DNA from 3 places in the Lentzea sp. NPDC092896 genome. Region 2 is predicted to be linked to each of the others. Evidence: riboswitches for the same ligand, from Rfam matches in the RefSeq annotation. Region 2 holds a riboswitch; each other region holds the start of a gene.
The links. Region 2 has a riboswitch for S-adenosylmethionine ahead of ACIQF0_RS28460 (methionine ABC transporter ATP-binding protein). Riboswitches for the same ligand answer to the same signal wherever they lie in the genome.
Positions count from the first base shown of each region.

Region 1: linked by a shared signal. The riboswitch ahead of thrC (threonine synthase) and the one ahead of ACIQF0_RS28460 (methionine ABC transporter ATP-binding protein) in region 2 are both predicted to bind S-adenosylmethionine.
Region 3: linked by a shared signal. The riboswitch ahead of ACIQF0_RS22650 (aminotransferase class V-fold PLP-dependent enzyme) and the one ahead of ACIQF0_RS28460 (methionine ABC transporter ATP-binding protein) in region 2 are both predicted to bind S-adenosylmethionine.

Region 1 is NZ_JBIVPX010000014.1:183,490-193,587, forward strand. Features, by position in the region: gene ACIQF0_RS44095 (helix-hairpin-helix domain-containing protein) at 1-493, shown strand, start outside; gene ACIQF0_RS44100 (DNA internalization-related competence protein ComEC/Rec2) at 1,104-3,641, shown strand; gene ACIQF0_RS44105 (hypothetical protein) at 3,646-3,843, shown strand; gene thrC (threonine synthase) at 3,993-5,258, opposite strand; SAM riboswitch class I at 5,270-5,404, opposite strand; gene holA (DNA polymerase III subunit delta) at 5,483-6,460, shown strand; gene ACIQF0_RS44120 (hypothetical protein) at 6,471-7,280, opposite strand; gene rpsT (30S ribosomal protein S20) at 7,379-7,645, opposite strand; gene ACIQF0_RS44130 (glycoside hydrolase family 3 N-terminal domain-containing protein) at 7,771-10,035, opposite strand.
Region 2 is NZ_JBIVPX010000006.1:119,899-129,996, forward strand. Features, by position in the region: gene ACIQF0_RS28450 (transglycosylase family protein) at 44-1,453, shown strand; gene rsmA (16S rRNA (adenine(1518)-N(6)/adenine(1519)-N(6))-dimethyltransferase RsmA) at 1,804-2,634, shown strand; SAM riboswitch class I at 2,723-2,816, shown strand; gene ACIQF0_RS28460 (methionine ABC transporter ATP-binding protein) at 3,037-4,035, shown strand; gene ACIQF0_RS28465 (methionine ABC transporter permease) at 4,032-4,715, shown strand; gene ACIQF0_RS28470 (MetQ/NlpA family ABC transporter substrate-binding protein) at 4,744-5,544, shown strand; gene ACIQF0_RS28475 (4-(cytidine 5'-diphospho)-2-C-methyl-D-erythritol kinase) at 5,599-6,564, shown strand; gene ACIQF0_RS28480 (ABC-F family ATP-binding cassette domain-containing protein) at 6,629-8,395, shown strand; gene ACIQF0_RS28485 (DivIVA domain-containing protein) at 8,397-9,737, opposite strand; gene ACIQF0_RS28490 (fatty acyl-AMP ligase) at 9,838-10,098, shown strand, end outside.
Region 3 is NZ_JBIVPX010000004.1:363,001-373,098, reverse strand. Features, by position in the region: gene dnaE (DNA polymerase III subunit alpha) at 1-307, opposite strand, end outside; gene ACIQF0_RS22680 (AsnC family protein) at 613-1,443, shown strand; gene ACIQF0_RS22675 (inositol monophosphatase family protein) at 1,440-2,201, opposite strand; gene ACIQF0_RS22670 (LysR family transcriptional regulator) at 2,225-3,121, shown strand; gene ACIQF0_RS22665 (NAD(P)-dependent oxidoreductase) at 3,110-3,700, opposite strand; gene ACIQF0_RS22660 (RluA family pseudouridine synthase) at 3,774-4,658, opposite strand; gene lspA (signal peptidase II) at 4,760-5,557, opposite strand; gene ACIQF0_RS22650 (aminotransferase class V-fold PLP-dependent enzyme) at 5,581-6,912, opposite strand; SAM riboswitch class IV at 6,950-7,064, opposite strand; gene ACIQF0_RS22645 (potassium/proton antiporter) at 7,138-8,625, opposite strand; gene ACIQF0_RS22640 (M28 family metallopeptidase) at 8,740-9,675, shown strand; gene ACIQF0_RS22635 (TetR/AcrR family transcriptional regulator) at 9,676-10,098, opposite strand, start outside.

The sequences.
Region 1 (10,098 bases), on a different contig from region 2:
CCTGGGCAGCTGGTGGCAGAGTCCCGCCGCCGAACCGGCCCCGGACCTGGCACTGGTGAGCACTTCGGCCCCGGCGCCCGAACTGGTCGTGAACGTGGTCGGCGAGGTGGCCACCCCAGGCCTGATCACCGCACCGTCCGGCGCGCGCGTGGCCGACGCCATCCGCCTGGCCGGAGGCCTGAAACCGGGCACCGACCTCCACAACCTGAACCTGGCCCGCAAACTCACCGACGGCGAGCAGATAGCGGTGGGGATCCCACCTCCACCCCAGGGCGGCGCGGCCCAGGCCGGTGCGCCCCAGCCGAAGCTGAACCTGAACTCCGCCACGGCGACCGAACTGGACGCCCTGCCCGGCGTGGGCCCGGTGACGGCTCAGCGCATCGTCGACCACCGCACCCGCAAAGGCCCCTTCGCCTCGGTCGACCAGCTTCGCGACGTGGAGGGCATCGGCGAATCGAAGCTGGCCAGGCTGGCCGACCTGGTCCACGCATGACCCTCGCCGCCCAAGCCCTGGCCCTCTACCACCGCACCAGGGCGCAGTACCGCCAGCTGACCGGCCCGCCGTTCCTCGCAGCCGACCACAACCACGCCACCCGCGCACTGGCCGTCGCGTTCCCGGTCCACCGCTCCCCGACCCCGCCTCGCCGCCGATCCCGCCCGCTGAGGACAGCCTTCCGCCACCTGCTGACCGCCGCTTTCCCACCGCCTCCAGCTCCACCGGCTCCGCTTGCACCACCAAGCCCACGCCCGCCGGCTTCCCGCCAGCGTCCTTGCCGCATGTGCGCGGCAACCGTGCTGCGGCCCTGAATCCGCCGCCGCTTCACCGAACCCGGTTGCCGTGACTCCTCACCCGGATCCGCCACCCGATTCCCGCTCATCCCTGGGCGCCCCACTCATCGATCGGAGCCGGCCATGCCCTCGGTCCGCATCACCCGTCACCCCAGCGTCGAGACCGCCTGGCACCACCCCGCGGCCCGACGCCCCCAGATCCAGCCGCAAGCGCTCCCACGCCACTCCCGGCCCCGTCCTCCGAAGCTGCCCCAACCTCGTCAGGGCAGCCCCACCGCTGATCCGAGACCTCCCACAGCGCAGGGGAGGCCCCGATGTCCCTCAAACACCCGCTGACCCACGACTACCGCCTGGTCCCAGCGGCCGCGGCAGTCTGGACCACCGCCGTGGCCGGGCTCTTCGTGAGCTGGCAGGCAGCGGCGATCACCGGCCTGGCCGCAGGAGCCGTAGGCCTGATCGCGTGGCGAAGAGCGTGGTGGACCAGGACCTGCGCGATAGCCCTCCTGATCTCCGGTCCGCTCGCGGCGGCCTGGGTGGGCGGACACGTCCTGCGGGCCGAGTCCCATCCGCTTCGCCTGGCCGCCGGCGAAGGCCGCGGCACCACTCTCACCGTCGAGCTCACCACCAGACCGAAGGGAATCCGGGCCGCGGGCTTCGGCGGAACCCAGGCAGGCGTGGAGAACGTCGTGATCAGAGCGACCGCGAACGGTGCCCAACTCGTGTTGCTGGCCCCGGCGGACAGGTGGCGGGATCTGTTGCCAGGCCAGAAGGTCACGGTCAAAGGCACGCTCGCCCCGCCCCGAGGTGGCGACCTGGCGTCGGCACTGCTGCGGGTGCGAGGCCCACCGGGCGACCCGCAACCGCCGCCGGCCTGGCAGAGCTGGGCCGACGAACTCCGTGACGGCCTGCGGCAAGCCAGCACAGTGCTGGACGCCGAGGAAGCCGGTCTCCTGCCGGCGCTGGTGGTGGGCGACACCGAGCAGATGGTGCCGCGCATCGTGGACGAGTTCCGCACGGCGGGCCTGTCTCACCTGCTCGCCGTGAGCGGGGCGAACCTGGCCATCATCTGCGGTGCGGTCTACCTCCTGACGAGGCGGCTCGGCCCACGTCCGGCGGCGCTGTCAGCTCTGGCGGCGCTGGTCGGGTTCGTCGTCCTGGCAGGGCCGGAACCGAGTGTTCTCCGGGCCGCGGTCATGGGCGCCGTCGCGTTGGTGGGGCTGGTGCTGGGCCGGCAACGGTCCGCGGTGCCGAGCCTCGCGACCGCGGTGCTCGTCCTGGTGCTGCACGATCCGGCGCTGGGTGGTGATCCGGGGTTCGCGTTGTCCGTGGTGGCGACGGCGGCGTTGGTGCTCGTCGCGCCGCGGTGGGCACGGGCGCTCAAACGGCGCGGTGTGCCGAACGGGCTGGCCGAGGCGATCGTCGTGCCGATGGCCGCGAGTCTCGCCACGGCTCCGCTGGTGGCGGGGCTGTCCGGGCAGGTGAGCCTGGTGTCGGTGGTGGCCAACCTGGTCGCCGGGCCGGTGGTCGCGCCGGCGACGGTGCTGGGTGTGCTGGCGGCGGCCGTCGCGCCGCTCTCGCCCTGGGCGGCCGAGGTCATCACCCACGTCGCCGGGCCCGCGGTGACCTGGCTGATCCAGGTCGGACGGCAGGCGGCGTCCGTGCCCGGTGCGGCGGTCGGCTGGCCCGCCGGCTGGGCCGGTGCGATCGCGCTGACCGCCGTCACTGCCGCGGTCGTGTTGTTGCTGCGCTTCAAGAAGACGCGGACGTTGGTCGTCGCGGTGCTCGTCGGCGCGTTCGTGGTGCTGGTGCCCATGAGAGTCGTGGCGCCGGTCTGGCCGCCCGAAGGGTGGAAGGTCGTCAGCTGCGACGTGGGCCAGGGCGATGCGCTGGTCCTGGCCACCGACACGGCGGACACGGCGGTTCTGGTCGACACCGGGCCTGATCCCGGCGCGGTCGACCGGTGTCTGAAGACGTTGGGAATCAAGAAGATTCCGCTGGTGGTGCTGACGCATCTGCACGCGGACCACATCGGCGGTCTCGCCGCCGTGCTCACCGGGCGTGCGGTGGGGGCGGTCGCGGTCGGGCCGCTCAAGGAGCCCGCGTGGGCGTGGAGGGAGGTCAGCCAACGAGCCCGCGCTCAGAGCGTGCGGGTCGTGGAGCCGAAGGCGGGCGAGCGGTTCGCCCTGCCAGGACTGGAGTTGGAGGTGCTGGGTCCGAGGCGGCCGCCGGTCGCCCAGGACGAGAACACAACGGTGAACGACTACTCGCTCGTGCTCAAGGCCCACACAAGAGCAGGCCGGGTGTTGCTCACCGGCGACGTCGAACTGGCCGGCCAGGCGGCGTTGCTGGGGGAGAGGGACCTCAACGCCGAGGTGCTCAAGGTGCCGCACCACGGTTCTCGGTACTCGCTGCCCGCCTTCCTCAAGGCGGTGCGGCCACAGGTGGCGCTGGTGAGCGTCGGCACGGGCAACAGGTACGGGCATCCGAGTCCGCACGTCCTCGACGTGTTGCGGACGGGAGGTGCGTTGGTGTTGCGCACGGACAAGGACGGAGACCTGGCGGTGTTGCCGGGAAACCGAATCGTACGAAGGAGAAGAGATGGTCTGGGTCAGGTTGTTCAACGCGCGCTACCCGATTCCCGGCGGCACGCCAGGACTCGCATGGGCGCTGTGGCAGACGAACTACTCGGCGACGCCGTGGCCACACGACGAGCTCAAGCCCGATTTCGGTTACTACATCTGCGAAACGCTCGAAGACGGCACACGCGCCGTCACATACCGGGCGACAACCACACATGTGTTGCCGCCGACGAAGGCCGCGACTCGGGAGGAGGCGTACGACCTCGTTGCTGAGCACGTGTTCGACGACGGCCTGCGGATCGCGCCGGACGTCTGGCACGACTACCACTACAACGCGCTCAAGGCGGAAGCCCCGTGGCCGCAACGGATCGTGGCGTGGCGCGCGAACGTGGAGCAGGTTGGCCCGCACGTCGTGGACGGCCTGCAACGCTTTCCGCGCACGGGCTGGCTCAGGACGGACGCGATCTCCCTGTGAGCCACCGCGTTCAGTGGACCTGAGCGGACCGCGCCGGGGCCTCTTCGTTCGAGCGCTCGGAAGGTTTCGCAACGCCGAGGCTCACGAATGTCCTCGCAGCACAACGCGGTTCGGGGACGCGGGCGCGTCCCCGAACCGAAGGGAGGTGACTAACGAGGTGAACCCAGTGCCTTGATGACGGCCTCGGCGGACGGCGGGACCGTCGCGCGCGGGCCGATCGTGTCGCCGAGCGCGTCGAGGGTCTTGAGGCCGTCGCCGGTGATCAGCAGCACGGTCTCGGCGTCCGGGTCGAGCTGGCCCGACTCGAACAGCTTCTTCGCCGTCGCGACGGTCACGCCGCCGGCGGTCTCGGCGAAGATGCCCTCGGTGCGGGCGAGCAGCTTGATGCCCTCGACGACCTCTTCGTCGGTGACGTCGTCGATGGCGCCGTTGGTGCGGCGCACGGCGTCGAGCACGTACGGGCCGTCGGCCGGGGCGCCGATCGCCAGCGAGCGGGCGATCGTGTCCGGGCGGACCGGGCGGATGACGTCGTGGCCCGCCTTGAAGGCGGCCGAGATCGGGGAGCAGCCGGTGGCCTGCGCGCCGAACACCTTGTACGGTGTGGCTTCGACCAGGTCGAGCTGGCCGAGTTCGCGGAACGCCTTGTCGACCTTGGTGAGCTGCGAGCCGGACGCGATCGGCACGACGATCTGGTCGGGCAGGCGCCAGCCGAGCTGTTCGGCGACCTCGTAGCCGAGCGTCTTCGAGCCTTCCGCGTAGTACGGGCGGACGTTGACGTTCACGAACGCCCAGTCCTCGTTCTCCGCGGCGAGTTCCTGGGCGAGGCGGTTCACGTCGTCGTAGTTGCCGTCGACGGCGATCAGGTCGCCTTCGTACACCGCGCTCATGAGGATCTTGGCGCGCTCGAGGTTGGAGGGAACGAGAACGACCGACTTCCAGCCCGCACGGGCGGCGGCCGCGGCGACGGCGTTGGCCAGGTTGCCGGTGGACGGGCAGGCCAGCACCTTGAAGCCGAGTTCACGGGCGGCGGCGAGCGCGACGCCGACGACGCGGTCCTTGAACGAGTGGGTGGGGTTGCCGGTGTCGTCCTTCACCCAGATCTTGCGGACGCCCAGGGCCTTGGCGAGGTTGTGCGCCTCGACCAGGCGGGTGCCGCCGGGATCGGTGTTCGGGTGCTGTTCCACAGTGGACGGAACAGGGAGAAGGCCGCGGTAGCGCCAGATCGACCTGGGGCCGGCCTCGATGTCCTCGCGCCGGATCTTCCCGAAGTCGTAGGCCACTTCCAGCGGCCCGAAACACTCGAGACAGGCGTACTCAGGAGCGAGAGGGGTTTCATTTCCGCACTCACGGCACAGCAGTGCCCGGGCGGGGCCGAGGTCGAACTTGGTGCTCGTAGGCACAGAGACAGCAGTCATCGCGAGGTATCTCCTCATCTTTCCCGCGAAATCGAACGGGTCGGAATTGGCACCGTGATCGTCTTCTACGCACAGTTCTGCGCATAGCGGTGACGCCGGTTGCCGGGGCTTCGTCGGGCCGTTCCCTCTGCCCCTCTGGATGAGCGGTGTTCAGTTGTGGCTACCAACCTACGGCACCTGTCCGTTGGTCAGCCACCATCGTCCACGATTCGGGACGTGGGAAGATGCGGAGCGTGAGCGCACCGGAGTCACTGCACCTCGTCATCGGCGAGGAGGAGTTGCTGGTCGAACGTGCTGTTCGGGCGGCTCTCGAGGCTGCCCGCGAGGTCGATTCGACCGCCGACCTGACCCGCGTCCAGGTGACTGATCTCACGGCTCCGGAGCTGGCCGAACTGGTGAGCCCGTCGCTGTTCGCGGAGGGGCGCGTGATCGTCCTGCAGAACGGGCAGGACATCAGCAAGGAGGTCGCCGACACGGTGCTCTCCTACGTCAAGGCGCCCGCGGACGGAGTCACGCTCGTCGTCGTGCACACGGGCGGTGGTCGCAGCAAGGCGGCCAAGGACCTGCCCGGACAGCTGAAGAAGGCCGGTGCCGCGGTCACGGAGTGCGCCAAGGTCACCAAGTCCGGTGAGCGCGAGGCGTTCGTGCGCAACGAGGTGCGGCGGGCGGGCGGCAAGATCGACCCGGAGGCCGTCGCCACGCTCATCGACGCCGTGGGCACGAACCTGCGCGAGCTCGCCGCTGCCTCGTCACAGCTCGTCTCCGACACCGATGGCAAGGTGACGGTCGAGGAGATCCGCCGCTACCACCAGGGCAAGGCCGAGGTGACGGGGTTCGCCGTCGCGGAGAAGGCCGTCGTCGGTGACCGGGCGGGTGCCATGGAGGCGTTGCGCTGGGCCATGCAGCTCGGCGTGCCGCACGTGCTGGTCGCGGACGCGCTGGCGGACGCGGTGCGCACGGTCGCGCGGGTGTCCGCCGTGGGGCGCGCCGACCCGTTCAGCCTGGCCGGGCCGCTCGGCATGCCGCCGTGGAAGATCAAGAAGGCGCAGGCCCAGTCGCGCGGCTGGGACCAGGCCGGGCTCGCCGACGCGATGCAGGTGGTCGCGGGGCTCAACGCCGACGTGAAGGGTGTGGCGGCCGACGCCGACTACGCGCTGGAACGTGCCGTGCTCCGGATCGTGGCCGCGCACAGCCGCCGCTGATCCCAAGAGATCACCGCGGGCGTGGGATCCCGATCAGGTACTGGGCTCCGGTGAAGCCGGGTTCGACGCCGATCGTCCACGCGAACGACTCGGTGCCGTCCAGACCGTCGACCATCCGTCGCAGTTCCGCGCGCCCGTACATGCGCAGGAACGACACGACGCTGTCCCAGAACATCATGAACGGCAGCACCGGCACGACGTAGGTCAGTGCCAGCCGCAGCAGGTAGCGCGGCAGGGGATTGCGCTGGAACGGCGCCGCCAGCAGCACGGCCAGCGTGAGGAAGAACGGGAAGACCAGCACGTAGAGCCACGACCGCCTGGTGTCCACGACGACCATCGGCTGCCGGGTGTCGACGGCGTTCTGCAGCATGCGCGTGGCCAGTGCGGGCGGGAAGTGGTGGAAGGCGCCGTAGATGGTCCGCGTCCCTTCCAACCGGCAGTCCGTGGCGTCGACCGGCCACGGCACGTGGTCCACCGAGCAGCACGGGTCGGGCAGCCGTCGCCGGTTCGCCGCGGCGACGCGTTCGAAAGGGGGCACGTTCGGCACCAGGTCCGTCAGCGTGACCTGGGTGTGCACGCCCGCGGCGTGCAGCCGCCGCTGGATCAGCGGCACCGGCCCGCCCGAACCGGCGCAGAGGTCGACGATCCGGTGGTCCGCGCCCGACCGCAGGGCCAGCGCCAACGGGCGTGCGTACTCACGCGCGGCGTCCGTCAGCCGGTAGATGGTCGTGATGGACTCGGTGTGCAGCGTGCGCAACACGGCCGGCGTGCCGTCGAGGTCGTGCAGCTCGACGAAGTCGATGCGCGGAAGCGATTCCATGGATCTACGCCTACCGTGCGCGAGCCCGCATGCGAAAGGGCTCCACCTCCCGGAGGAGATGGAGCCCTTTGCAGAAGCTCGAAGCTCTACGAGCGAGATCAGCCCTCGAGGGAGTTCGCGCGCAGTGCCATCGCCGACTTCTTGTTGGCGGCCTGGTTGGCGTGGATGACGCCCTTGCTGGCGGCCTTGTCGAGCTTGCGGGACGCGTCCTGCAGCAGCTCCAGGGCCTTCGCCTTGTCACCGGCCTCGGCAGCCTCGCGGAACTTGCGGACAGCCGTCTTCAGGGACGACTTGACCGACTTGTTGCGAAGGCGAGCCTTCTCGTTGGTCTTGATCCGCTTGAGCTGGGACTTGATGTTCGCCATGCGACATCACCCTTCTTGTCGAAACCGGAGTTCGTGACGCGCTATGTCGGCACCGGCCACAAGGGCCAGGTCTCCTCCACGGCGGAGAGCCGCGCGTTCACGACGACGAAGGATATCAGGCCAGCTCAGCGCACCGTGAAGGTGGCCTTCTCGGCACCCACCACGGCCTCGTAGCCGCCGCGGGCGACCTCACGCCGTCCGTCACCGTCCACGTCACCGACGGTCAGGGCCAGCTGCGAGAGCTTGAACGACACCTCGACCTGCTTCGACTGGCCGGCCGCGAGTTCCACCCGCGTGAAGCCCACCAGCCGGGCGTCCGGCGTCAGCACGGGGGAGGCCGGCTGCCGCACGTAGACCGGCACCACGGCGGTGCCCGCGCGCCCACCGGTGTTCGCCACCGTGAACTTCACCACGCCGTTCTGCCGATCAACGGACACCGAGGTCCCCGAGGTCGTGAACGACGTGTAGGACAGCCCGTGCCCGAACGCGTAGAGCGGGTCGTACTTCGCGCCCGCCGAGGTGTTCGCGCCCGGCAGCTGGTCGTAGGTCAGCGTCGGGTCGCCCAGCGCCTTGGGCCACGACACCGGCAGCTTGCCGCTCGGGTTCACCGCGCCGAACAGCACGTCGGCGATCGCCCGGCCACCCTCGCTGCCCGGCAACCAGCCCGCGACCAGCGCGTTCGCGTCCGCCGCCGCACCGAGCACCTGCGGCCGCGCGGTCAGCAGCACCACGACCACCGGCTTGCCGGTCGCCTGCACCGCGTCCACCCACGCCTGCTGCTCAGGCGTCAGCACCGGGTTCTCCGTGTCGGCGGGACCCTCCGCACCGGGCTTTTCACCCAGGACGACGACGACCGCGTCCGCGCCGTCAGCCTCAGCCACCGCCGCGGCCTGAGTCGGAGCGTGCACGACAGACGCACCGGGAACGGCCTCGCGCACACCGGTCAGCACGGTCGCGGCCGGCGGCAACGGCGAGTCGTCCGGCACTCCCTGCCACTCGACGGTCCAGCCACCGAGCTGGCGACGCACGTCGTCCGCGGTCTCACCGGTCACGACGATCTTCTTGGCAGCGGAGGACAACGGCAGCACGCCGTCGTTCTTCAGCAGCACGGTGCCCTCGGCGGCGGCCTGGCGAGCCAGCGAGCGATCCACGTTCACCACGTTGCCGTCGGCCTTCGCCGGGTCCACGTACGGCTTCTCGAACAGCCCCAGGTCGAACTTGAGCTTCAGCACCCGCCGCACGGCCTGGTCGATCCGCCCGCGCGACACGGAACCGTCGCGCACGTTCGCCAGCAGCAACGACGTGAACTCGGCCGCGTTCGACGGTTCCATCGCCATGTCCACACCGGCGTTGACGCTCATCGCGATCGCGGTCTTGTAGTCGGGCGCGACCTTGTGCCGGTCCACCAGGTACTTCATGTCCTGCCAGTCCGAGACCGCGACGCCCTTGAAGCCCATCTTGTCGCGCAGCTGCGTCTGCAGCATGTACTTCGAGGCGTGCACCGGCACGCCGTTGATCGAGCCGGAGTTGATCATCACGGTCTTCACGCCCGCGTCGAACTGCGCCTGGAACGACGGCAGCACGAGATCCTGCAGCTGCCGGATCGGGATCTGCGCCGCGGCGCGGTCGTGCCCGTTCGCCGGCGCCGAGTACCCGGCGAAGTGCTTCGCCGTGGCGGTCAGCTGCGCGGTGTCGTCCACCTTGGTCTGCTGCCCGCGCACGTTCGCCGCCGCCAGCTGCCCGGACAGGAACGGGTCCTCGCCGTAGGTCTCGTAGAAACGGCCCCAGCGCGTGTCCCGCGCGATGTCGGAAACCGGTGCGAAGTTCCAGAAGACACCGGTGGCGCGCAACGCCTTCGACGCCGACACACCGATCTTCTCCTGCAACCCGGGATCCCACGTCGCGCCGAGCCCGATCTGGTGCGGGAACATCGTCGCGGAGATGACGTTGTTGTGCCCGTGCACGCCGTCCGCGCCGTAGATGATCGGGATCTTCAACCTGTTGTTCTCCAACGCATAGCGCTGGATCGCGTTGTTCATCTCGGCCCACGCCTTGGGCGTGTTGTCGAGCGGCGCGTCACCGCCGCCGGACAGGATCGAGCCGACGTGCGCGTCCGCGAGCACCGCCTTCAGGCAGGAGTCGACCAACGGCCCGTTGACGTTGTTGCAGTCACCACGCAGCTTCCCGACGCGGATCTGGGCCATCTGCCCGATCTTCTCCTCGACCGTCATTCTGCGCAGCAGGTCCTCGACCCGCCGCTCCGTTGACGCCCGACTGTCCAAATAGATCTCTTTACCCGCCGCCAGACCACCCGCCGGTGTCAGCGACGCGATCACAACAGCAACGCCCAGCACGCCGAGACCAGCGCGCTTGCGGGAGAACAAAGACAAGACTCCTCCACGTTCCCGGTGCGCCCGTCGCACACGATCGCGTGGAGGAGTCAGACAAAACAC
Region 2 (10,098 bases):
CTGTGCGGTGGCCTCACAGCTTCCGCAATGGAGGTATCGACCCTTGTCTGGTAGCGACAGAGCTGCTGCTCCGTACGACTTCAACGACGACACCGACTGGTTCACGCCCGTCGGCGGCACGGCGGTTGATGTCGCTGATCCCCACCCGAGCTTCCCCGCCGGTGCGCTGACCATCACGCCCGCGGACGTGCTCGACGTGCTCGGCCCGGACGCCGACGACCTGCTCGCCTCGGCGAACGTGGACGTCGACGAGCTGATCCGTCTCATCAACGCCGAGACGACGATCATGCCGCCCCTCGTCCTCCCGTCGGAGGAAGAGGAGCTGCGCGACCCGCAGGTCCTCGTCAAGGCCGCCTCGACGTGGAAGCGCCGCTTCCTCAAGGGCACGGTCGCCGCGGTCCTGGTGTCGATCTCCGGTGGCGGCGTGACCGCGATGGCGATGGACAAGTCGCTGACCGTCGAGGTCGACGGCGCGCTGCAGACCGTCCACTCGTACGAGGGCACGGTCGGCGAGGTCCTGGCGGAGGAAGGCATCGTCGTCGGTGAGCACGACGCCCTGTCGCCCTCGCTGAACGCCCCGATCTCCGACGGCGGCAAGATCAGCCTCGACCGCGGCCGCCTGGTCAAGATGAGCATCGACGGCCAGGCCCGCGAGGACTGGGTCCGCTCGGTCACCGTCGAGGAGGCCGCCAAGCAGTTCGGCGTGCCGCTCGAAGGCGCCTGGATGTCCGCGCCCGGCTCGCACGACGTGCCGCTCGAGGGCATGAGCGTCGAGGTCAAGACCCGCAAGAACATCAAGCTCTTCGACGGCGCGAACCCGGTCCGCGAGGTCCAGACGACCGCACTGACCGTCGACGAGCTGCTGAAGGCCGAGAACCTCAGCCTCGGCCCCGAGGACGCCGTCGCGTCCGGCATGGACGTGAAGCTCGCGACCGGCGCCGAGGTCTACATCTCGCGCACCGGCGTCACGGTCATCAACGTGAACGAGCCCGTCGCGCCGCCGGTCGAGAAGACCAACGACCCGAACATGAACGCGGGCGAGCAGAAGGTCACCGACCCCGGCGAGGCCGGCGAGCAGGTCGTCACCTACCGCGTCACGGTCAAGAACGGCAAAGAGGTCGGCCGCGAGAAGCTCAGCGGCAAGGTCACCAAGGAGCCGAAGCCGAAGAAGGTCACGGTCGGCACCAAGCCTCTGCCCGACGGCGAGGTCTGGGACCGACTCGCCAAGTGCGAGGCCGGCGGCAACTGGGCCATCAACACCGGCAACGGCTACTACGGCGGCCTGCAGTTCAACGCGGGCACGTGGGCGGCCAACGGCGGCACCGCGTACGCGCAGCTTCCGCACCAGGCGACCCGCGAGCAGCAGATCGCCATCGCGACCAAGCTCCGCGACCGCGCCGGCGGCACGTACGGCGCGTGGCCGGGCTGCCGCGCGAAGCTCGGCCTGCCGTAAACACGCACAACCCTCTCCGTCCCCCTGACAAGGCCGCCCTGGTTCGCCACGGGCGGCCTTCGTCGTTGCGGGGCTGCTCACGCGCGGAGCGGCCCGGCCGAGGCAACGGCGGAGCCGAGCATCCCTGCCGCCAACGGCAATGGCGAAGCCGAGGCGGGTGAACCAAGGCCTGCCGGTCAAGCGGCGATGACCGGCACCGGCCCGGTACTGCCCGCCCGGCCACCCTCGCAAGGTGACCGCCAGCCCGGCAGGTGACCACCCCGCTGGAACGCGACGAGTCAACGCAAGCCGACCCGCGCGGTACCAGCCCGTCCCTCCACGGGCGAGCCTGCGAGAATGCACCGGTGAGCCTGCTGGGACCTGCCGAAGTTCGTCGTCTGGCTGAAGAGCTGGGCATCCGCCCGACCAAGAAGCTCGGCCAGAACTTCGTGCACGACCCGAACACGGTCCGCAAGATCGTCGCCGCCGCCGGGTTGACGGAGGACGACGTGGTCCTGGAGGTCGGCCCCGGCCTCGGCTCCCTGACGCTCGCGCTGCTGCCCGCCGCCAGGCAGGTCGTCGCGGTCGAGATCGACCCGCCGCTGGCGCAGCGACTGCCGCAGACGGTCGGCGAGATGGACCCGGACAACGCGGGCAAGCTCCACGTCGTCCTCAAGGACGCCATGAAAGTCACCCAAGAAGACCTGCCGGTGCAACCCACGGCGATCGTCGCGAACCTCCCGTACAACGTCGCGGTCCCGGTGGTGCTCCACCTCCTGGCCGAGCTCCCGAGCCTCCAGAAGGGCCTGGTCATGGTCCAGGCGGAGGTGGCCGACCGGATGGCGGCGAAGCCCGGCAACAAGATCTACGGCGTCCCCAGTGTGAAGCTCGCCTGGTACGCGGAGTCCAAGAAGGCCGGCTCCATCGGCAAGAACGTCTTCTGGCCCGCGCCCAACGTCGACTCGGGACTGGTGTGGTTCCAGCGCCACGAAAAGCCGCTGTCCACAGTGGATCGGAAGAAGCTCTTCTCGATCGTCGACGCCGCTTTCGCGCAGCGCCGCAAGACGCTGCGGGCGGCGTTGAAGGGCTGGGCCGGCAACCCGGGAAACATTGACGAACTGCTCGCCAAAGCTGGTGTGGATCCCCAGGTTCGAGGCGAGCAGCTGAGCGTGATCGACTTCATCCGGATCGCTGAGGTCTAGGCCGGGGATCCTTCGGCCAACAGTGTGATCTGTCGAACGAATCGGATTCTGGCTTGCGCAACCGAACGTCCGTCCGGTTGACTGCTACTTGCCATCCGGAGCGACTGAGAGACCTGGCTCTACGACGTCGCAGCAACCACCCGCTGGATGCGGGCAGGTGCTAACGCCAGGACCGATGGAGGAGCACCATGGGTACCGTGCGAATGCTGACGCGCCGTCGAGTCATCGACCAGTGCCGTCGCTCGTCTTCTGCATGTCGTCGCCACCTCGTCTAAGGCGCCTTCTAAAAGTCCTTTGACGCGCACTCAGTCACGAGTGGCGCACACACCTGAGCAGAAATTCTGACCGCGCACGTCCGTCTCGAACGGACAGTGTGCCGTCGCGCGCAGCCGTGGAGCAGACATGATCACCGTCGAAAACCTCACCAAGTCCTTCCAGGGCGTCAGTGCCCTCAACGGCGTGACCCTCGACGTCGAAGCCGGAACCGTGCTCGGTGTCGTCGGCCCGAGTGGCGCCGGCAAGTCGACGCTCGCCCGCTGCGTCGCGCTGCTGGAGCGCCCCGATTCGGGTGCGATCCGCGTCGACGGCACCGACATCACCAGCCTCGACGGGTCGGCCCTGCGTGCCGCCCGCCGCCAGATCGGCGTTGTGCCGCAAGGGGATTCGCTTCTCCGTCAGCGCACGGCCGCCGGCAACATCGCACTGCCGCTGGAGTCCGCCGGCGTTCCCGGACCGCAGCGCCGCACCCGTGTGGGCGAACTGCTGGACCTCGTCGGGCTGACCGACAAGGCCGGCTCTTACCCCGACCAGCTGTCCGGCGGGCAGCGTCAGCGCATCGCCGTGGCACGCGCCCTCGCCGCCAACCCGTCCGTGCTGCTCGCCGACGAGCCCACCAGTGCGCTGGACCCGGAGACCACCGGTTCCGTGCTGACCGTGCTCGACCGTGCGCGCGCCGAGCTGGGTGTGACCGTTCTCGTTGTCACGCACGACATGGGCGTGGTCCGCAAGATCTGCGATGACGTCGCTGTGCTGGAGCAGGGCCGCGTCGTCGAGCACGGCAAGGTGCTGGACCTGGTCAACGACGTCGCGAGCCGCACGAGCAGTGCGCTGCTGCCCGCCGTCGACCTGAACCCGATCAACGAGAGCAGCTACGACCGCGTCGCGGACGTCGTGCTCGTCGGGTTCGCCGCGGTCGGCGCCCTGCTTCCCGAGGTCTCCCACCGGTTCGGCGTCGAGCTGAACATCGTCGGTGGCGGCCTCACGCGACTGGGCGAGACCCCGGTCGCGCGGTTCCGGCTCGGCCTGAACGGCGAGCGCTCGGACTCCGCTCTGGAGTGGATCGGCGAGGCCGGCGGCTCGGTGCAGAGGTCCTTGAAGGGCCCCCAGGGAGTAGCTGCGTGAGGTCTGCAACACCCTGGTCCGACGTTTTCTCGTTCCTCCTCGAAGCAACCGGCGAGACGCTGTACATGGTCGGCGTCTCGACCGTCATCGCCACCGTTCTCGGAGTTCCCGTAGGTGTCTGGTTGCAGCTCACCGCCAAGGGTGGGCTGCGGCCGAACGCCGCGGTGCACCGGGTCCTGAGCTTCGTCACCGACCTGGGCCGCGCGATGCCGTTCATCGTGCTGCTCGTCGCGCTGACGTCGGTCACCCGCCTCATCGTCGGCGGCTCCATCGGCAGCACGGCGGTCATCGTGCCGCTGGCCGTGGGAGCGATCCCGTTCGTGGGGCGGCTCGTGCAGAACATCCTGTCCGAGGTGCACGTGACCGTGGTCGAGGCCGCGATCACGACCGGCGCCTCGACGTTGAGGATCGTGCGCAGCGTGCTGATCCGCGAGTCGCTGCCCGCGCTGATCAACGCCATCGGCGTCACCGTGATCGCCCTGATCGGGTACTCGGCGATGGCCGGCGTGATCGGTGGCGGTGGCCTCGGCGACCTGGCGATCCGCGAGGGCTACCAGCGCTTCAACGACCGGATCCTGTGGAGCACCGTGGCGTGGCTCGCCGTGCTCACCACCGTGATCCAGCTCGGTTTCACCCGTGCCGCCCGTGCGTCCGACCGGCGCCGGCACGCCTCCGTCTGACCCGTAGCAATTTCTCAAAAGGAACGTAATGCGTATTCGTGCTGCCCTGATCGCAGTCGCTTTGACCGGTTTGACTGCTCTGTCCGCCTGCTCGTCCGGGGGCGCGTCCGCCTCGGACACGCTGAAGGTCGGCGTCTCGCCGGTCCCGCACGCCCAGATCCTCAAGTACGTGGCCGACAACCTCGCCGCGTCGAAGGGCCTGAAGATCGAGGTCGTCGAGTTCACCGACTACGTGCAGCCGAACACGGCGCTGGTCGACGGGTCGCTCGACGCCAACTACTTCCAGACCGTCCCGTACCTGGAGACGTTCACCAAGGAGAGTGGCGCCAAGGTGGAATGGGTCCAGCCCGTCCACGTCGAGCCGCTCGGCCTGTACTCGAAGAAGGTCAAGAAGCTCGACGAGCTGCCTTCCGGCGCCAAGATCGCCGTGGCGAACGACGCCACCAACGAGGCGCGCGGCCTGAAGCTGCTGGAGGCCAACGGCCTGATCAAGCTCAAGCCCGTGGACCAGCCGACCGTGCGCGACCTCGCGGAGAACCCCAAGAACCTGCAGTTCGTGCCTCTGGAGGCCGCTCAGCTGCCGCGTTCGCTGGAGGACACCGACGCGTCCGTGATCAACGGCAACTACGCCATCGACGCCGGCCTCAAGCCCGCCACCGACTCGCTCGCGCTGGAGAAGGCCGAGGGCAACCCGAACGCGAACGGCCTGGTCACGCGCACCGAGCTCAAGGACGACAAGCGCGTCAGGGACCTGGCGGAGCTCCTCGGATCGCAGCAGGTCAAGGACTACATCAAGCAGACCTTCAACGGTTCGGTCATCCCGGTCTGACGGTGACAGTGACCGGGGGAGGAGTCCGGGACACCAGAACGCCCGTACGCTGACATGGTGCTCGCAGTCGTTCCACCCCCGGTCACAGTTCGCGTCCCGGCCAAGGTCAACCTGCACCTGGCCGTAGGTGACGTGCGCCCGGACGGCTACCACGACCTGGTGACGATCTTCCAGGCGCTTTCCCTGGTCGACGAGGTCACGGTCGCGGTCGCCGACGAGCCAGGAGTCGAGGTGCACGGCGAGGGCGCCGACCAGGTGCCCACCGGAGCCTCGAACCTCGCCTGGCGCGCGGTCCAGCTGCTGGCCACCCACGTCGGCAGGGATCCGGACGACCCCAAGGTCCGCGTCGTCATCCGCAAGGCCATCCCGGTCGCGGGCGGCATGGCGGGCGGCAGCGCGGACGCGGCGGCGGCGCTGGTCGGCCTGTCGTCGTTGTGGCGCCTCGACATCAGCCGCGACGAGCTGGCCGAACTGGCCGGGAAGCTCGGCGCGGACGTTCCCTTCGCCCTGTACGGCTCGACCGCGCTGGGCACCGGCCGCGGCGAGCGGATCGTGCCCGTGCTGGGCCGCCACCAGTTCCACTGGGTGCTGGCGTTCGACCGCCGCGGACTGTCCACTCCGGACGTGTTCGACGAGCTGGACCGCCTGCGCGCCGAGGGAGACCCGCCGCGCGTCGGCGCCGTCGAAGCCGTGCTGGAGGGCCTGTCCTCCGGCGACCCCCGTCAGCTCGCTCTGCTGCTGGGCAACGATCTCCAGGCCGCCGCCGTCTCCCTGCGCCCGAACCTGCGCCGCACCCTGCGCGCGGGCGTCGACGCGGGCGCGCTGGCCGGCATCGTGTCCGGTTCCGGGCCCACGACGGCGTTCCTGTGCGAGGACGGCGACGCGGCGGTGAAGGTGGCTGCCGAGCTCGCCGGTGCCGGAGTGTGCCGGACGGTTCGCGTGGCACACGGGCCGGTCCCCGGAGCGCGTGTGATCGCGACTGAAGAGCCCAAGCCCACGCCCCCCGAGGTGCACGCGTAACCGAGGGCTTTGGTCCTGCTGGGTAGCCTGCATCGGGCAGTTTCTTACTAGTCGTGAGGTTTTGATGGCCAACCTGGTCAACCTGGAGTCCGTGTCGAAGTCGTTCGGCGTCCGGCCGCTGCTCGACGGCGTGTCGCTCGGCGTCAACGAGGGCGACCGCATCGGTGTCGTCGGCCTGAACGGCGGTGGCAAGACGACGCTGCTCGAGGTGCTGGCCGGGGAGGAGCCCGCGAACGAGGGCCGGGTGTCGCGGTCGCGGGATCTGCGGATGGCCGTCGTCACGCAGCGCACCGAACTGCCGCACGGATCGACGGTGCGCAACGCGGTGATCGACCCGCTCGGGTTCGACGCCGAGCACGAGTGGGCTGCCGACGCCCGCGTTCGGTCCATTTTGGACGGACTCGGCATCATGGCGCTGGGCCTGGACTCCGTGGTCTCCACGATGTCCGGTGGCGAGCGGCGCCGGGTCGTGCTCGCGGCCGCGCTGATCCAGGACCTCGAACTCATCGTGCTCGACGAGCCGACGAACCACCTCGACGTCGAGGGTGTGCGGTGGCTCGCGGAGCACCTGCTGGCCCGCAAGTGCGCGCTCGTCGTCGTCACCCACGACCGGTGGTTCCTCGACACGGTCTGCAACCGCACGTGGGAAGTGGTGAACGGCAAGGTCGAGCAGTACGAGGGCGGCTACGCCGACTGGATCTACGCCCGTGCCGAGCGGACCCGTCTCGCGGACGTGCTGGAGGAGAAGCGGCAGAACCTGGCGCGCAAGGAACTCGCCTGGCTGCGCCGCGGCGCGCCCGCGCGCACCTCGAAGCCGCGCTACCGGATCGAGGCCGCCGAGGCCCTGATCGCGGACGTGCCGCCGTTGCGCGACAACGTCGAGCTGCTCGCGTTCGCCAAGAAGCGCCTGGGCCGCACGGTGATCGAGCTCGAGGACGTGACACTGTCCATTCCGGACCGCTACCTGGTGCGCGACCTGACGTGGCGCATCGGTCCCGGTGAGCGGATCGGTCTGGTCGGCGTCAACGGGTCCGGCAAGACGACGTTGCTGAGGCTGCTGGCCGGGGAACGCGAAACCGAGACGGGCAAGCGGATCCAGGGCTCGACGGTCAAGATCGCGCACCTCTCGCAGGAGCTGCTCGACCTCGACGGGTCGATGCGCGTGCTGGAGGCGATCGAGGAGGTCGCGCGGCGCGTCGTGCTCGGCAAGTACGAGATGTCGGCCTCGCAGCTGGGCGAGCGGTTCGGGTTCTCGTCGCAGAAGCAGTGGACGCCGGTGGCGGACCTGTCCGGTGGCGAGCGGCGGCGGCTGCAGCTGTGCCGGCTGCTGATGGCCGAGCCGAACGTGCTGCTGCTCGACGAACCGACGAACGACCTGGACATCGACACGTTGCAGCAGCTGGAAGACCTGCTCGACTCGTGGGCGGGCACGCTCGTCGTGATCTCGCACGACCGGTACCTGGTCGAGCGCGTGTGCGAGAAGGTCGTGGCGCTGTTCGGCGACGGCGGGCTGACCGAGCTGCCCGGCGGCATCGAGGAGTACCTCAAGCGCCGCGACTCGATGCGCGACAGGGAGTCCGCGGCTCCGGCCGCCGGCAAGGCGCCGTCCAACGCCGCAGACCAGCGCGCCGCCCGCAAGGAGCTGGCCCGGCTGGAACGGCGTCTGGAGACGCTGCACAAGAAGGAAGCGGAGCTGCACGCCGCGCTCGCCGACGCCGCGACCGACTCCGGCCGGTTGCTGAAGCTCGACGCCGAACTCCGCGCCGTGCTGGCGGAGGAGTCCGACGTGGAGGCTCAGTGGATGGCGGCGGCCGAAGTGGTCGAAGGCTGAACTACTTGCCCTTGCGGCGCAGTTCGGCGGCGAGCTGGGGCAGCAGCTCGTCGATGAACGACGTGTCGTAGCCCTGGCCGGAGAGCAACGCGTAGCTGAAGCGCGCCTTCATGACCTCTTCGGAGCTCGCGCCGAGCATGCCGTCGAGCGCGACGCCGATCTCCTCCAGCATCCGGTCGACCTGCGCGGTGCGGTAGCCGCGCTGGCCGGCCGCCGCCTGCGGGATCCGCAGCTGCCGGAGGTCCTTCCACGACTTGACCTGCGGCATGCTGCGCACCGGTCCGGAGAGCTGCTGCTCGATCTGGCCGAGGAACCCGTCCACCTCGGTCTCGTCGTAGCCCCGCCGGCCGATCAGCGGGCGGGAGAACCGCACGTCGCGGACGTCCTTGCCGGTCAGGTTGTCCTGGCCGAGCAGCGTCGCCTCGATGCGGTCGAGGAACGCGTCCACCTGGGACTCCTGGTAGCCGCGGCGGCCACGGGGAGGACGGTGGAACGCGATGTTGCGGATGTCCGCCGCGGTGAGCTTCGGCGCGTCGATGGACTTCGGCATCGCGGCCTGCTGAACGGGCTGCAGCGGGGCCGGCGGCTGCGGGCGACGCTGCTGTGGCTGCGGACGCGGTTCGGGCCGCAGGCGTGGATCTGGCTGCGGACTGCGCTGCTGCGGCCGCTGCTGTTGCTGCGGGAGCTGCGTCGTCGGCGGGCCCGCTGTGCGCGGCGGCGGTGCGGTCTCGAACATCAGCACCACGAGGTCGAGGAACGTGTCGACGTCTTCCTCGTCGTAGCCGAACGTGCCTGGTGCCGTCTCGCCGAACACGGCGTCCTGCACCTGCTGACTGGTCAGGTTGTCCCTGCCACGCAGAGTGCCCTCGATGCGGTCCAGGAACGCGTCGATCTGGCCCTCGTGGTAGCCGCGGGTCCCCGGTCTGGGCTTGTGGAAGCGCACGGCGGCGACGTCGTCAGGGGACAGTCGTACCGCGGGTCTCATCGCCTGCGACGTGGCGTGCGCGCCCTGGGCCGGCGCGGAGGCCTGCTGGCGTTGCGGAGTGGACCGCAGCGTGTCCGCGACGAGTTCCATGAAGACGTTGACCTCGTTCACGTCGTAGCCCGGATCACGGGTCGCGGTGCTGAACTTGACGTTCAGCACGTCTTCACGCGTGAGGATGTCCTTGCTCTTCATGGTGCTCTCGACCCGGTCGAGAAACGCGTCCACCTCAGCCGCGTCGTACCCGCGCTGACCACGCGGGGGACGGTGGAACGCGACCAGGGCCACGTCCTGCGCGGAGAGCAGAGGTGCCGGATGCGCGGGTAGACGATGCTGCGCTCCGGGGCCGCCCCGATCCACCAATGACCTCCTCCTGCGTACCTGTACTGGGGAGTATCGCGTTTCGCGTGGCATAACGTTTCGCCCTGATGGACCAAACGGCGCCACTACGATCGCGAACATGAGTCAGTTCGTGGATGTGATGCTGGCGACGGCCTCCAGCGGCGGGGACAGGGGCATGACGACGGGTGAACCCGCCGCGCCAGTCCGCCAGACCTGGGCCGAGGTGCACGAACGCGCCCGGCGGATGGCCGGTGCGCTCGACGTGGCGCCGGGCACCGCGATCGCCGTGCTCGCCGCCGAACCAGCCGTGATCGCCCCAGCCGTGCAAGCCGCATGGCTGTGTGGTGGCAGCGTCACGATGTTGCATCAACCCACACCA
Region 3 (10,098 bases), on a different contig from region 2:
GGAAGAGGTTGCGCAGGCCGTCCGCGTTGCGCGCCCACATCGTCATGTGCGTGTAGGCGCCGGCACCCGAGATGTCGTCGCTGCGCTGGCCGGGATCGCCCCAGGCGACCGGCTTCTTGTGCAGGCGGTTGTGCGGCGCGAGGTAGGCCTCGATGCCGATGATCGGCTTGATGCCGGTCTTCATCGCCGTTTGGTAGAACTCGTCGGACCCGTACATGTTGCCGTGGTCGCTCATACCGACAGCGGTCATGCCGAGCCGCTCGGCTTCCTCGAACAACGGGGCCACCTTCGCCGCGCCGTCGAGCATCGAGTACTCGGTGTGCACGTGCAGGTGCACAAACGAGTCCGCCACCGGCAACCCCCTTGTATAGCAAGCGTTTTAGCGCGAATGAGGCGAACGGGAAGGCCCCTGGCGCTCGTCGAGACTAGCCGACTTGCTTCGGCTCAAGAAGCCGACCCGCCAATGAGCCGGCGAACTCCTGCGACAGCGAAAAAAGACCGCATTGTACGTCCTTCGAAGGTCATCGGTGCCGCACGACAGCGCACGTTGCCTTGATCTCGATCAGGTATGCGGTGTCACGAAGATCGCGACCGCCAGGTAGCGTTCTTTTCGTGGTGCCCCCCGATCCCGTAGACGCCCGCCTGCTCGCCGTTCTCGCCGAGTCAGGTCGCGCCGCCGTGCACGAGATCGCCCAGCGCCTGGGGATGGACCCACGCGAGGCCGCCATGCGTCTGATCACCCTCTCCGGCAGTGGCCTTCCGCTGCTGGTGGGCGTGGAGTGCGACCCGAACGGCGTGCGCAGGGCCCTCGCGAACGCCGCCGCCTACGGCAGCTACGTGGGCGGTCCGCCGTCCGGCCCGTACGCGGTGAACCAGAGCGGCCCCCACCCGGTCCAGCAGCAGCCCTACCCTCAGCAGGCGCCGGTCAGCCAGCCGTTCCCGGCCCAGCCGCAGGCCACCTGGGGTCCGCCCCAGTCCGCCGGCTGGGTGCGCGCGGACCAGCCGCAGCCCAAGCCCTTCTCGCGCACCGGCAAGATCGGCACGGCCCTGGAGGCGGACAGCCTCGAAGGCGCCCGCCTGTCGATCCAGCTGATCGAGGTCGTCGACCCGGCGGACTTCCTGTTCACCGCGGCCGGCTACAAGCTCGCCGAGGGCGAACGGGCCGTCGTCGTGCACACCGAGGTGACGAACACCTCGCAGGTCCCCTACACCTCGCTGCCGGACATGTACCTCGTCCTGGTCACCAAGACCGGCGAGACCGTGACGAAGGCGCCCGTCTCGCTGTCCTCGCGGCCCGCGCACAAGCTCGGCGTGGCGCCGGGCGAGACCGCTGGCGGCCACAGCGTGTTCGTGCTGCCGGACGCGACCGAGGTGATCCAGGTCCGCTGGAGCGTGCGCCCCGAGGTGGACCTGAACACCCTCGTCTGGACCGTCGAGGACTAGAGCAGCGCCAGTGCTGCCGCGTGCACGCCAGGCGCGGCCGCCAGGTACTCACGGGTCGTCAGCTCCCACGGCTTGCCGTCGAGATCCGTGACGACACCGCCCGCCTCCTGCACGAGCAGCACACCCGACGCGTGCGCGCGCACGTTGTCGTACTGCCAGTGCACGTCCATCCGTCCGGCCGCGACCTGGGCGAGCTGGTGGGTCACCGGCACCGAGATCCGGACGTAGAGGGCTTCCTTCGCCATCGCGCTGTAGGCGGCGCCGACCCGGTCCGCCATCTCCGGGCCCTGGCCGGGCTGGGCCTGACCGGTGCCGGCCAGCGCGCCGTCCAGCGAGGTCTTGTCCGAGACCTTCAGCCGGACGCCGTTCAGGAACGCGCCGCCGCCCTCGGTGGCCGTGAACATCTCGTCGAACAGCGGGAAGTAGACGACCGCGAGCACCGGGCGGCCGTCGCGGACCAGGCTCACGCCGATGTTCCAGTCCGTCATGCCGTGGACCGCGTTCATGTTGCCGCCGACCGGGTCGACCAGCCACCACTCGCCCGCTTCGAGCGGGCCGGAGCCGTGTTCGTCGTCGAGCCAGCGGGCGTCCGGGTTGATCGCCTCCAGTTCCGGCTTGAGCAGGTCGACGACGGCGGCGTCGTTGGCGCGGACCGCCTCGACGATCTCGGTGAGGCTGGAGGCGCGGGACTCCGTCGAGTAGCGCTTCAGCATGCGCGCTCCGGCACGGCGGACGGCGGCGGTGGTGGCGGTGAGCATGGCTTCCTCCAAGATTGACTGTCATGCAAGCGGATCTGAATCTGTTGACCGTGCTGGACGCCCTGCTCGAAGAGGGCAGCGTGATGGGAGCGGCGCAGCGGCTGCACCTGTCGTCACCCGCGGTCAGCCGCACGCTCGGGCGGATCAGGAAGGTGACCGGCGACGACATCCTCGTGCGGACCGGCCACACGATGACGCCCACGCCGTACGCGCTGGGAATCGCCGAGGAGGTGCGTCGGCTGGTGCGGGAGGCCAACGCCGTGCTGGCGCCGAGCCGTGAGCTGGATCTGGCCGAACTCGACCGCACGTTCACGGTGCAGTGCCATGACGCCCTCGCCTCGTCGGTGGTGCCGGCGTTGGTCGGCCGGATCGCGGAGCAGGCGCCCGGCGTGCGGTTGCGGGTGCTCGCCGAGCAGTCCGCCGACACCGACGACCTGCGGCACGGCCGGGTCGACCTCGAACTCGGCGGTGGCGCGCCCGACCTCCCCGAGTTCCGCTCGGAGACGCTCGGCACCGACCCGCTCGCCGTGGTCCTGCGGTCCGGCCACCCGTGCACCGAACTGGATCTGCGCGCGTACGCGGCCTATCCGCACGTGGTGGTCTCCCGGCGTGGCCGGCTGACCGCCCCGATCGACGAGGTGCTGGCCGCGGAAGGCCTGCGGCGCAAGGTGATCGCGACCGTGGCGACTGTGCACTCGGCCCTGCAGATCGCGGCGGCGAGCGACGCGCTGGTGACCACCACGACGATCCTCTGCCGGCCGTTGATCGAGGCGTTCGGGCTGGTCACCCGGCCGCTGCCGACCGAGTCGCCGGAGGCGCCGATCAACTGCAACTGGCACCAGCGCTACGACTCCGACCTCGCCCACGCGTGGCTGCGCGACCTGGTGCGGACGACCCTCGCCGACGTTCTAGCCCGGTAGCGGCAGCGCCACGACGCCGGGAAAGCGCGGGTTCTCGGCCTCGTCGAGCATCGCGGCGGCGACGGTCTCGCGGCTGACCTTCGCGGTGAGGTCGAACGGCGGCGCGGCGTCCAGGCCGACCGTGCGACTGGAAGTCAAAGGCTCGTCGCTGAGCACCCCGGCGTGGAAGACGGTGCCACCGGCGGCGAGGACGGCGTTGTCGGCCGCGATCTTGTCCGGGATCCGGTCGCCCATCACCTTCCACAGCACCGCGGCGCCCTCGCCCGCCGCGTCGGCGGACGCGCCCGTGCCGTACGCGCCGAGCCAGATGATCCGGCTCGGTCCGGCGGCGACAACGGCCTTGGCGCCGTCGAGCAGGACGCCCGCCCGGTCGGTGCCGAGACCGGACAGGACGACCGAATCGGCGTCGATGGTCAACGACGTGCTGACGTCGCCGGCGACCTTGCTCAGGTTCGGGTGGTCGAGGGGGATCCGCTGCGGGTCGCGGGCGATCGCGGTGACGACGTGGCCGCGCTCCAACGCCTGGCGGGTGAGGGCGAGACCGGTTCGGCCCGAGGCCGCGAGAATGGTCAGGTGCATGCCAAGAACGCTATTGAGCTCACCGATTAACATCAAGTGCAACGTAGTCAACCGGTGATTTACCCAAACGCAATCAGCCCTCTTCGCGCAGCTTTTCCAACGCCGAAGCCAGGTCGTCCGGGTACTCGGACGTGAACGAGACCCACTGTCCGTCGGCCGGGTGGTGGAACCCGAGCTGGCGCGCGTGCAGCCACTGCCTGGTGATCCCGAGCCGCTTGGACAACGTCGGGTCGGCCCCGTACGTCAGATCGCCGACGCACGGGTGGTGCAGCGCCGAGAAGTGCACGCGAATCTGGTGCGTGCGACCGGTTTCCAGGTGCACCTCGACGAGAGAAGCGGCGCGGAACGCCTCCATCACCTCGTAGTGGGTGATGGACGGCTTGCCGTCCTGCATCACGGCGAACTTGTAGTCGTGCTTGGGGTGACGGTCGATCGGGGCGTCGATGGTGCCCTTGATCGGGTCCGGGTGGCCCTGCACGATCGCGTGGTAGACCTTGTCGACGGTCCGCTCTTTGAAGGCGTGCTTCAGAGCCGAGTACGCGGACTCGGACTTCGCGACCACCATCACGCCGGTCGTGCCGACGTCGAGCCGGTGCACGACGCCCTGGCGCTCGGCGGCACCGGACGTGGCGACGCGGTGGCCGGAGGCGAGCAGCCCGCCGACGACGGTCGGCCCGGTCCAGCCCGGCGACGGGTGCACGGCGACACCGACGGGCTTGTCGATGACGATGATGTCGTCGTCCTCGTGGATGATCACCATGCCCTCGACGGGAATCGCCTGGACGGTGACCGGCTGCGGCGGCGCGGGCAGCGTGATCTCCAGCATCGACCCGGCGATGAGCCGGTCGGACTTGCCGACGACCCGGCCGTCGACCAGCACCTCGTCGGAGTCGGCGATGGCCGCGACGACGGTGCGGGACAGGCCGAGCAACTTCGCGAGGCCGGCGTCGACGCGCATGCCGTCCAGACCGTCGGGAATCGGCAGCGTTCGGTATCCGCTCACGCGGGGTGCCTCGACCTTCTTCTCCTTGCAGAACCTGCTGAACCTACCAGGAGCAGCTACTTCGACTCCGCCGCACCATCGGACTCCACGGTGCGCGTGGGCTCCACGACGAGCGCGGGCTCGTCCTTGTGGACGGTCCCGTCGTAGTCGTGCCGCAGCAGCGCCAGCACGATGATCGTGGCACCACCACCGACGATCGCCATGTCCGCGACGTTGAACACCGGCCACACCTGGCCGTACGGGTCGAACAGCGACAGGAAGTCCACGACGTGGCCGCGCATCGGGCCCGGTTCGCGGAACAGGCGGTCGGCGAGGTTGCCGACGGCGCCGCCCAGCACCAGGCCGAGGCCGACGGCCCAGGGCTGCGAACGGAGGTTGCGCGAGATCCAGAGGATGAACCCGGCGACACCCAGCGCGATCAGCGCGAGGATCCACGTCTGGCCCTCGGCCAGGCCGAACGCGGCGCCGGGGTTGCGGACGAACGTCAGGTAGAGCACGCCGCCGAAGAGCTTGATCGGGTCGGCGCCCTCGAGGAACGCCACGGACACGACCTTGGTGAGCACGTCCAGGGCCAGCACGACGCCCGCCAGGAGCGCGAGGGCCTTCGTCTGGAGGTCCGGCAACGAGCCCGAGATCGAACCGGAGATCGAGAACTCGTCGTCGTCCTCGTCCGCCTTGGCGGGGGACTCGGCGGGTTTCCCCTCCGCCTTCTCCTCCGCGGCCGGCTCCTCGACCACGATCGCGGGTGTCGCGACCGTCTCCGGCTCGCTGACCTGCGCTTCCACCGGCTTGTCAGCGACCTTGTCGGCCGCCTTCTCGGTGGCTTTCTCCGCGGCCTCGGCCTCGTCACTCACCAGGTCATTGTCCACTACAGGGACTACGCGAGGAACGGCGGCAGGGTTCGGTTGTCGTCCTGCGGAACCCAGCGGCCGTCGCGCTGCGCGTAGGTCCACTTCGGACCCTCGGTGACGAGAGTGCGCAGCGCCGCGACCAAACGATCGACGTGCTCAGCCGTCGTGCCGAGGCCGATCGACGCGCGCACGGCGCGTTCCTCGTGCGATCCGACCTGCTTGACCAGACGACCCACGATCACGTGCGCGCAGAACGCTCCGTCGCGCACACCGATGCCGTACTCGGCGGACAGCGCCGCCGCGAGGAAGCCCGCGTCGAAGCCGGAGATCGTGAAGCTCACGACGCCCACCTTGTCGGCGTCGGTCAGGATCGCGAGCTCGCGCAGACCGGGGATCGTGCGCAGGCCGTTCTGCAGGCGCGTCAGCAGTTCCTGCTCGTGCGCGACGGTCTGCTCCCAGTGCCGCGACAGGATCTCGCAGGCCGCGGCCAGCGCGTGCACGCCGACGACGTTCGGGCTGCCGGCCTCGTGCCGCTCGGGCACCGCGGACCAGGCCACGCCGAGACGGTCACCGTGGTCGGTCACCTTCGAGGTCGCACCGCCGCCGACCAGGTACGGCTGGGCCTGCTGCAACCAGTCCGCGCGACCGACCAGCACACCGGCGCCGAACGGCGCGTAGATCTTGTGGCCGGAGAACGCGATGTAGTCGACGCCCAGCTCACGGACGTTGATCGGGCGGTGCGGGGCGAGCTGCGCGGCGTCGAGCGCGATCCGCGCGCCATGACGGCGGGCGACCTTCGCGAGCTCGGCGACCGGCCACAGCTCCCCCGTGACGTTGGACGCCCCGGTGACGATCACGAGCCGAGGACCGACCGGGGCGGCGGCCAACGCCCGGTCCAGCGCGACAACAGCAGCACCGGACGAAGACGGAGCGGGAACACGCTGAACGTTCGGACCGCGCCACGGCAGCAGCGCCGCGTGGTGCTCGCTGTCGAACAGGACGACGGCGGTGTTCTTGGGAACGCTGCGCGCCAACAGGTTCAGCGAATCGGTGGTGTTGCGGGTGAAGACGACGGTGTCGGAGGAGTGCGCCCCGACGAACCGGCGGATGCGGTCGCGGGCCTGCTCGTAGACGCGGGTCGAGACCTGCGAGGCGAACCCGGCGCCGCGGTGCACGCTGGCGTACCAGGGCAGCAGCTCGTCGACGGCGTCGCGCACTTCCTGAAGACAGGGTGCCGATGCCGCGTGGTCGAGGTTGGCGTAGGTGACGCGCTCTCCGGTGACGAGCGGAACCCGCAGGTCAGCGCCGACGACAGCCGGGACGGCGGTGGTGGTTCCAGGGGTGATCGCGAGCGTCATCGAGCTGCCTCCGAGGCCAGGGGCCCCGTTGTGCGAAGGCCCGCGCTTGACCGGCGCCCCACGCGCCGGACCAGGTCCTCACCAAGGGCACCCCACCGCGGTTGGAGGGTTGCCGGCCAGCAAGCTTGGGCTTGACGCTGGCTCTCATGACCTGCCGACGACGTTAGCGGAGGCCGACGCGCCCGTCGACACCTGATTCAGATGCTGGGAAGCGTCGGTGACCGACTAATCGCCGGTCTCGCCCTTCCACCGTGCGTAGCGGCCGGCGCGGTCGACGGCACGAACGCGCCGCTCAGCGGCATCGCGCGCTTCCTCGGTGGTGACGATGAGCAACTGGTCGTCCGTCTGCAGCCGGGTCGTCGGTTGTGGCGTGAAACTCTTTCCCGAGCGCACCACGAGGCTCACCGTGGCGCCGACGGGCAGCCGAAGTTCGGTCATGTAGACGCCGTGCAGCTTCGACCCGCGCTGGATGTGCACCTGCAGCAGTTCGGCGCCCAGCTCGTCGAGCGGCGAGGAGTCGACCTGGACCTCCTGCGCCTCACCCGCCTTCACCAGCCCGAGGCGCCGGGCGAGGAACGGCAACGTCGTGCCCTGCACCACCGTCAGCACGATGACCAGCACGAACACCACGTCGACCAGTTCGCGCGCGCCCTCGACCCCCTGGATCAACGGGATCAGCGCGAACACGATCGGCACCGCGCCGCGCAACCCGGACCAGGACAGGAAGGCCTGTTCGCGCCACGGCACCTTGAACGGCAGCGAGGACAGGATCACCGACAGCGGCCGGGCCACGAACGTCAGCACCACGCCCGCGACCAGCGCGGGGAACAGCACGTCGAGCAGCCGCGACGGCGAGGCGTAGAGGCCGAGCAGCACGAAGAGCCCGATCTGGGCGAGCCAGCCGAGACCTTCGGCGAACGAGAGGGTGTCGGCGCGGTGCGGCAGGCGGGCGTTGCCCAGCACCAGCGCGGCGACGTACGTGGCGAGGAATCCGGACGCGTGCGCGAGGTCGCCGGCCGTGTAGGCCATGACGCACACCGCCACGGTGGCGAGCGGGTACAGACCGGTGGAGGGCAGTGCCGCGCGTCTGAGTCCGGCCCCGCCGAGATACCCCAGTGCGACACCGATGAGCGCGCCCGCGCCCAGTTCGTAGACGACCAGCAGCGGCGCGGTCCACGAGATCTGATCGGACGAGGCCAGCAGCACGACGGCGATGTAGACCGGCGCGTCGTTGAGGCCGGACTCCAGTTCGAGCGCGCCCGTGAGCCGCGGCCCCACGCCTAACGAGCGCAGGACGCTGAACACGGCGGCCGCGTCGGTGGACGACAGCACCGCGCCCCACAGCAACGCCATCCGCCAGTCGAGGCCCAGCAGGAAGTGCAGCGCCGTCCCGGTCACCGCCACGCTCACCACAACGGCCACTGTGGACAGTGCGACGCCCAGCCACAGCGAGGACTTCACCGCGTTCCAGCGGGTCGTGATGCCGCCCTCGGTCAGGATCAGCACGAGTGCCGCGATGCCGAGGGACTGCGTCAGGTCGGCGTCGTCGAACTTGATGCCGAACGCGGCCTCGCCGAGCAGCACGCCGATGCCGAGGTACAGCAGGAGTGAGGGCAGCCCGAGTCGCGTCGACACCCGCACCGCGATCACGGAGATCAGCAGTACGGCCGCGCCGATGCCCAGAACGACCGTGACGTCACCCACCTGGACCATTCTGGTTGATCACCATCGATTCCGACGAATCCGACGATCGCATCTAGCGGGCTCATGCGCGGTGGAGCATGTTGATCTGTGGCTCAATCCCTAACCCCTGCACGGAGTTGAACCATGAGGATCCTGATCGCGCTGGCGGCCGCCTTGATGGTGACCGGAACCACAGCAGCGCAAGCGGCCGCCCCTGCGGCTTTGGCAGCACCGAACATCAGCGTCGCGAACGTCCAAGCACACCTGAACCAGTTCCAGTCGATCGCCAACGCCAACGGCGGCAACCGCGCTCACGGACGTCCGGGGTACCTGGCCTCGGTCAACTGGGTCAAGAGCAAGCTCGACGCGGCCGGCTTCACGACGCGCGTGCAGTCGTTCACCTACGGCGGCGCCACCGGCTACAACCTGATCGCGGACTACCCCGGCGGCGACGCGAACAACGTCGTCATGCTGGGCGGCCACCTCGACAGCGTCACGGCGGGCCCCGGCATCAACGACAACGGCACGGGTTCCGCGTCGATCCTGGAGGTCGCCCTCCAGATGAAGGCCACGAACTTCCAGCCGACCAAGCACGTCCGGTTCGGCTGGTGGGGCGCGGAGGAACTCGGGCTGCGCGGCTCGACGGCCTACGTGAACTCCCTGTCCACCACCGAGAAGTCGAGGATCAAGGCGTACCTGAACTTCGACATGACCGGTTCGCCGAACCCCGGCTACTTCGTCTACAACGGTGCCGACGGCCAGCCCACCGGTTCGGTGGCGCTGCAGCAGCGGCTGCAGGCGGGCTTCACCTCGATCGGCGTCCAGACCGAGTTGACCAACGTCGGCGGCCGCTCCGACCACGCGGCGTTCGCGCGGGCCGGCATCGCGACCGGTGGCACCTTCACCGGCGCCGAGGTGACCAAGACCTCGGCACAGGCGGCGAAGTGGGGCGGCACGGCCGGTCAGGCCTTCGACCGGTGCTACCACCGCTCCTGCGACACCACGTCGAACATCAACGTGACGGCTCTCGACCGCAACGCGGACGTGATCGCCTACGCGTTGTGGAACACCGCGGCCTGATCACTTCGCGGTGAGCACCTGCACGGCCTCGTCGAGCACCGGTTCGACGAGGCCGGGCAGGGTCACCCACATCTGCGCCTGACCGAGGTAGAGGCTGAACGCGATGAGCGCGCGCTTCTTCGCGTGCTCGTGGTCGAACCCGAGTTGCTCGAACAGGTCGGTCAGGTAGTTGAGGCGTTTCTCCGTGACGCGCCGCAGGACCGGCGCGATGACCTCGTTCTCGGCGCTCGCCTGCAACGCCATCTCCACCGAGCCCTTGCGGCCGCGGTCGAGCACCGTGCCGAACAACGTCCTGAGCTTGTCGCGCGGGGACTTCTCCGCCTCGACCAGCTCGATGACCTTCTCGGTGTGCTCCCGCTCCCACCGCTCGACCGTCGCCTTCAGCAACGCCTCGCGGTTCGGGAAGTGGTGGTAGACGCTGCC